2 regions of the Bacillus sp. SD127 genome follow, and region 2 is predicted to be linked to the other one. Evidence: predicted binding sites of a transcription regulator. Region 2 holds the regulator's gene; the other holds the start of a gene.

Region 1 (3,422 bases), 190 kb from region 2:
TTTTTGTGACGATCCGACATAAAAGGATGTCGCAGGATTGTTTTTTATATGATGCTCGCGGTCCGCGTAACCAAAACCTTTATTGATTACGACTTCTCCATTTCTGACGATCATGGCTGTCCCGCTGAAGCCGATCTCTTTTAAATAACTGCTGATTTTTTGATTGCGGTCCACTGCTTTTATTTGTTCCTCTGTTTTTTTGGCTTTGTTTTTCTTCTGATCAGCTTGCTTCTGACCGGTATCAGAAACCGCCGCAGCTTCTTGAGATGGTTCGGCTTCTTCATCCTCTCGATGAATGGCATTCCAAATCGTGAAACAAATGATTGCGGCCAACATACCAAACAAAAGTTTACCTCTTTTATTTAGTTTTCTCCGTCTGCGCGTCGCAGTTCTTCTGCGAGTGGGGCTTGTCATTCATTTTATCCTCCCAATCTAATTTCAAATACACACGTTTTGTTAGACGTATGAAGTACTATAAAAGTTGTCAAAAAAACCAATTTATTTATCTTTATTTTGCAGAAAATATAAAAGAAAAAAAGGCAGAGTTTTCACTCTGCCTTTTTTATCATTTCAAATTCATTTTATTTTTATTCTTCAAATTCAAGTTCTTCCTGTGTCTCTTCCGCCTGTTGCTGTACTACTCCGTTATTATCTAAGCCGTAATGTTCACGAATTTGCTCCTGAATCATCAGCATGATATCTTTATTTTCTTTTAAGAATTGTTTGGCATTTTCACGGCCTTGGCCAAGACGCTCTTCTTCATAAGAGTACCATGAACCGCTTTTTTGCACGATATCAAGTTCAGTTCCGAGATCAATGATTTCGCCTTCTTTTGAGATACCTTCTCCATACATAATATCAACCTCAGCTGTACGGAACGGAGGAGCCACCTTGTTTTTCACGACTTTAATTCTCGTTTTATTCCCCATAACGTCGTTGCCTTGTTTCAGCTGTTCAGCACGGCGTACTTCAAGACGAACGGAAGAGTAGAATTTCAGCGCACGACCGCCGGGAGTCGTTTCCGGGTTTCCGAACATAACGCCGACTTTTTCACGAATTTGGTTAATGAAAATCGCAATTGTTTTCGATTTGTTGATAGCCCCTGAAAGCTTACGAAGCGCTTGAGACATTAAACGTGCCTGCAAACCGACATGTGAATCTCCCATGTCGCCTTCAATTTCTGCTTTCGGAACGAGCGCCGCTACAGAGTCGACAACAACGATGTCAACTGCACCGCTTCGAACCAACGCTTCTGCAATTTCAAGCGCCTGCTCGCCTGTGTCAGGCTGAGACAGTAAAAGCTCTTCGATATTGACACCGAGTTTTTGTGCGTATACCGGGTCTAGCGCGTGCTCCGCATCGATAAACGCAGCTTGTCCTCCCTGCTGCTGAACCTCAGCAATTGCATGAAGCGCCACAGTTGTTTTACCTGAGCTTTCAGGACCGTATACTTCAATAATCCGTCCGCGGGGATACCCGCCTATTCCCAATGCCGTATCAAGAGCGAGGGAGCCGCTTGGAACAGTAGAAATTCTTGTATCTGTCTTTTCTCCCAGTTTCATAATGGAACCTTTGCCGAACTGCTTTTCTATTTGTTTAAGAGCCATATCTAAGGCTGCCTGACGATCACTCATTCTATTTTTTCCTCCTTTATGTTACCACTACATATACTATACCCTGTTTGAAGGGATTTGCCAAGAAAAAAGCGAACGCATATTCGGATTTTTTCTTGGCCTGATTTCTACCAAAATATCATAATGAGTCAGAGAAATCATGTTTTTTGAGGAGGATAGTGTGCTGAAAACATTATTTTTGCTCTAACAGTTTTAAAATTAAATGGCAGCCATATTTAGCAGCACGTTTTCTGATTCCTGTTCTGGAGCCTGCAAAGTGAAACTCGTGAACCTCTTCTTTTCCGTTTGCAAAAATACCGATAAACACATGTCCAGGTGCATGGCCTTCTTGAGTATCAGGGCCGGCAACACCGGTAAAGCTAATGCCAATATCGCTTCCAGTGAGCTGCTGAACACCCTTTGCAAGCTCAGATGCGCATTCCTCGCTGACTGCGCCGAAACGGTCCAATGTTTCCTTTTTGACGCCGAGGACATTTTGCTTCACTTCGTTTGAATAGCAAACAACGCCGCCGGAAAACAATGCTGAAGCGCCGCTAAGGTCTGTCAGCCATTCGGAAAACAGCCCGCCGGTAAAGCTTTCTGCGGCAGAAAGCGTGATGCCTTTTTCCTTGCATGCTTTAGATAGCTCTTTCACAAGCGATGTATCGTCGTAGCCATAGAAAAATTCACCGACACGTTCTAAAATAACGGCTTCTGTTTCTTTTAACAAACGCTCTGTTTCTTTTTCATCGGCATGTTTTGCTGTCAGGCGAAGCGTCACCTCTCCGTCCGCTGCCAACGGAGCGATCGTCGGGTTCGTCTGTGCATCAATGATATCTTCTAAATCAGCTTCAAGCTGAGATTCGCCGATACCGAAAAAGCGAAGAACAGTTGATACAATTTTTTCATTGGAGCCCATCTTTTTAAGAAGAAGCGGTTTTGCCTCATTTTCAAACATCGGACGCAATTCGCTTGGCGGCCCGGGAAGAAGCATATAAAAGCGCGAATCATGCTCTGTAAGCATTCCCGGCGCCATTCCAAAGTGATTCGCCAGTACGTCAGATCCTTCGATGACAAGCGCCTGTTTTCGGTTATTAGGTGACATCGTGCGTTTTGTTCGTTTGAAATAATCCTCAATGGATTGAAACGCCTCATCATTTAAAACGAGCGGACGTCCCAGCACATTTGCTATTGTTTCTTTTGTTAAATCATCTTTTGTCGGTCCGAGCCCTCCTGAAAAAATAATAAAATCAGAGCGCTCTTCAGCAATGCGGATGACCTGCTTCAGCCGCTCCGGATTATCACCGACTGCTGTATGGTAAAATACGTTTACTCCGATTTCTGCCAGCTGTTTGCTGATAAATTGAGCATTTGTATTAGCAATCTGACCGAGTAAGAGCTCTGAACCGACTGCAATAATCTCTGCTTTTTTTGGAAATTCCATCATGTATGTCCTTCTTTCTTAGTTAGATGTTTTTAGCGCTTCCCAGTTTTTAGCGAAATAGTCCCAACCTGATACAACGGTAAAGAATACGGCTACCCATAACGCCAGGTCAGCGAACGGAAATGACACAAGCTCAAATGGAAGATTGTGAAGAAGCAATGCAGATACTGCAATGATTTGTGCCCAGGTTTTAATTTTACCAAGCATATTCGCAGCTACTACTTCTCCCGTTCCGGCTAATACAAGCCTTAAACCTGTTACGGCAAACTCCCGGCTGATAATCACAATGACCATCCAAGCTGGAGCAAGATCAAATTGAACAAGGATAATTAACGCTGCTGATACGAGAAGTTTGTCCGCAAGCG
Region 2 (3,422 bases):
AATTCCATACAGGAACTCTTCAAGACAGACTTCAATATTATAAGCAAGCTAAAACCCACATGGATTTTAACGATTGAAAAAGCACGGGAAACAGAGTAACAGGGAATATACATATTTATCTTATGGGGTTAATATATGGTAAAGGAGGGGGATTGCAGTTGAGAAATAAAATATTGCTCATGACAGCTGTTTTGCTATGTGTTTTTGGAACCGGGACCATTCATGCAGCAACTTCACATTTTGAGCATAAAACCGACTTTATTCTAAATGACGGAACAAAAGCGCTTTATGTAGAAAACATTAGTGATGTACCGGCAATGGATTATTTTTTAGGATACCAATTTACGATATTAGGAGTGAACACTTGTTCAGTTAACATTAAGCTTCAGCGAATGGGACTTGCAGGGGATTATACTACGTTAAGCACAAAACAATTCACCGGTAATTGGTTTGACTTTAGCGCTCACGATAAGGTTTCCATTGAACCTTATCACCGGTATCGAATATTAGCTGAAGAACATTCAGAAAACTGTGCAAGTGTTCATGTAAAAGGCCGCTATGGTGTAGAATATTTTAATTTTGATTGATGCTCACATTTTTGAAAAGAAGTGAGCTTTTTTTGCGGAATAAATTAACTAAATAAACTATGTACTAAATATTCAGTATATTTCCTTTTGCCTCGCTCAATATAAAAGAGGAGAGTATAACTCATCTTTTCACGTCCGAAAATCGAAACATTTATAAGAAAAGAACGTCTAATTTTTTAAACAGCACTTTTTTAAAAAAAAGTTTCATTAAGGAAAGAAAATTTCTTGACTTCAATAATTGAATGATGGATAATTATGGTGTAAACATGATGTTCTTTTTCCTCCTATTCAGGTTCGCACCTAAGCCAGGGCGAGCCTGCTTTTTTTAAAAAACAAAACCCCCACTCCACAAAGGAAGAGGGGGTTTATTCTTTGTAACTGATAGTTCAATAGTTTAATGGACAGTTCTGAACACACCAATTACTTTTCCTAATATGCTGACATTCTGCAGTATGATCGGAGCCATGGTTGGATTTTCAGGCTGTAAGCGAATGTGTGTATCCTCTTTATAGAAACGTTTTACCGTAGCTTCATCATCTTCTGTCATCGCCACTACGATTTCACCGTTATTCGCCGTGTTTTGCTGTTTTACAATAACATAGTCCTTATCAAGTATACCTGCGTCAATCATACTGTCACCCATGATCTCCAGCATAAACACATGCTCATCCGGAGGAACCATACGGTCAGGAAGCGGGAAGTATTCTTCAATGTTTTCAACCGCTGTAATAGGTGAGCCCGCCGTTACTTTTCCGATTACCGGTACATTAACGACTTGGCTTTTTGGAATCTCTACTTCTTCATCCAGAATTTCTATCGCTCTTGGTTTTGTCGGATCGCGTCTAATCAGCCCTTTTGTTTCCAAACGGGCCAAATGGCCATGGACAGTAGAACTGGACGCAAGGCCGACAGCCTCTCCGATCTCTCTAACCGAAGGCGGATATCCTTTTGATTTAACCTCTGCTTTAATAAAACGGAGGATATCAAGTTGCCTTTTTGATAGCTTCGTCATTTTTTGCACCTCTAAACGTCGATTTTAAATAGATTATAGCATGATTTTCCTGACAGTACAAACATAGGTTCGAAGAAAACAATTGACAGAAACATTTGTTCGTATATACTGAAATTATAAAAAGCGAACAAACATTCTTGTCGGAGGTTGTTATCATGAATAAAGAATCTATTATTTTTGTCGGCCTGTTCACTGTGATTCTAAGCGTGGTTATCCTTCTGTTGTCATATACAAGCAGCGACCAGGAGCTTAATCAATATGTTAAAATAAAAGTTCAGTCTGGGGATACGCTCTGGTCGCTTGCTGATCAGGTGGATGACTCAAAAAAGATAAATAAAAGTGATTTTGTTGAATGGGTAGCTGAAAAAAATAATCTCCAGACGTCTGAGATTCAGCCGGGGGATGAATTGGTGATTCCATTAAAAAAGGAACACCCGGCTGCATACGAACTGGCTACTGTTAAATAGAGAGGAAAGGTAGAAAGGTGAAAGCACTCATTTATGCCCGAGTAAGCACAAATAAAGAACAGCAAGAAACCTCATTAAAGCGGCAGGAGGAGGAGCTTACGGCCATTGCTGCCGAGAACGGCATGGAAGTCGTCAAAGTGATTTCTGAAAAAGCCAGCGGATATGAAATGGACCGGGATGGTGTATTTGATTTGCTTGATCATATCAAGAATTCAAATATTGATGTGATTTTAGTTCAGGATGAAACAAGACTCGGCCGGGGAAACGCGAAAATTGCACTTCTTCATTGTATTTACAGGGAAGGTGTGAAAGTATATACGACCGCTCACAGAGGTGAGCTGGAGTTATCAGAGGCTGACTCTATGGTGCTGGAAATCGTCAGCATTGTGGAGGAATACCAGCGGAAAATCCACAACATGAAAATTAAACGCGGAATGAAACGCGCAGTGAAAAATGGTTTTAAGCCACAAAAGAACCTGAAAAACCAGCATGAAAACAGCGGAAAAGAAAGAATAGAAGTTCCGATCTCGGAGATTGTCCGGTTGAGAGCGAATAAACTGACGTTTGCTGAAATCGCGGCTACGTTGAGAGGTTTTGGCTATGATGTGTCAAAGGCGACAGTCCATCGGCGTTTTCAGGAATACATAGAGAATGAGCAGACAGGCGAGTGAATCAGTTGTAAAACTCCTCTTGTTTTAGTAGTATATAGACAAAATGCAATAAAGGAGTTTATCATGATTTCAAACGAAAAAATTGCCAGAATCAATGAACTTGCCGCAAAAGCTAAAGCTGGCGTTATTACAGAAGAAGAAAAAGCTGAACAGCAAAAGCTCCGTCAAGAGTACCTAAAAGGATTTCGTTCTTCTATGAAAAACACATTAAAAAGTGTAAAAATCATTGATCCTGAAGGCAATGACGTAACACCTGAAAAGTTAAAAAGAGAAAAAAATAATAACAGACTTCACTAATATAAGAGGAATACGGCAATATCGTATTCCTCTTTTGTATATACTACAAACAACAGCGCTTTCTTCAGGTGACAAAATTCATCAAGTTTCTCTCAAATTTAAGCTGAAACAGTTGAGAAAAAGTCGTCAGACATTTATGATGAAAGGGTACAACATATAAGGAAGGGGATTTTTATGGATACAATTGAAAAGAAATCAGTTGCTACCATTCGCACACTATCAATAGACGCTATTGAAAAAGCAAACTCTGGTCACCCTGGTATGCCTATGGGGGCAGCGCCAATGGCATATACGCTATGGACAAAATTTATGAATGTAAATCCGGCAAACCCTGGGTGGTTTAACCGCGACCGTTTTGTTTTATCTGCGGGACACGGATCAGCACTTT

Evidence for each region. The regulator LexA, encoded in region 2, represses DNA repair genes until DNA is damaged. The targets are predictions, from matches to a motif close to CGAACATATGTTCG.
Region 1: recA (recombinase RecA) is a predicted target of LexA. The motif match lies at 1,707-1,720, and genes of this name have one in related genera.

The regions. Positions count from the first base shown of each region.
Region 1 covers NZ_CP191226.1:2,508,455-2,511,876, forward strand. The annotation lists gene ACQVGS_RS13060 (serine hydrolase domain-containing protein) at 1-414, opposite strand, end outside; gene recA (recombinase RecA) at 588-1,634, opposite strand; gene ACQVGS_RS13070 (competence/damage-inducible protein A) at 1,807-3,057, opposite strand; gene pgsA (CDP-diacylglycerol--glycerol-3-phosphate 3-phosphatidyltransferase) at 3,076-3,422, opposite strand, start outside.
Region 2 covers NZ_CP191226.1:2,317,001-2,320,422, reverse strand. The annotation lists gene fosM (FosM family fosfomycin resistance protein) at 1-77, shown strand, start outside; gene ACQVGS_RS12295 (hypothetical protein) at 159-587, shown strand; gene lexA (transcriptional repressor LexA) at 982-1,599, opposite strand; gene yneA (cell division suppressor protein YneA) at 1,755-2,066, shown strand; gene ACQVGS_RS12280 (YneB family resolvase-like protein) at 2,084-2,737, shown strand; gene ACQVGS_RS12275 (DUF896 domain-containing protein) at 2,801-3,034, shown strand; gene tkt (transketolase) at 3,209-3,422, shown strand, end outside.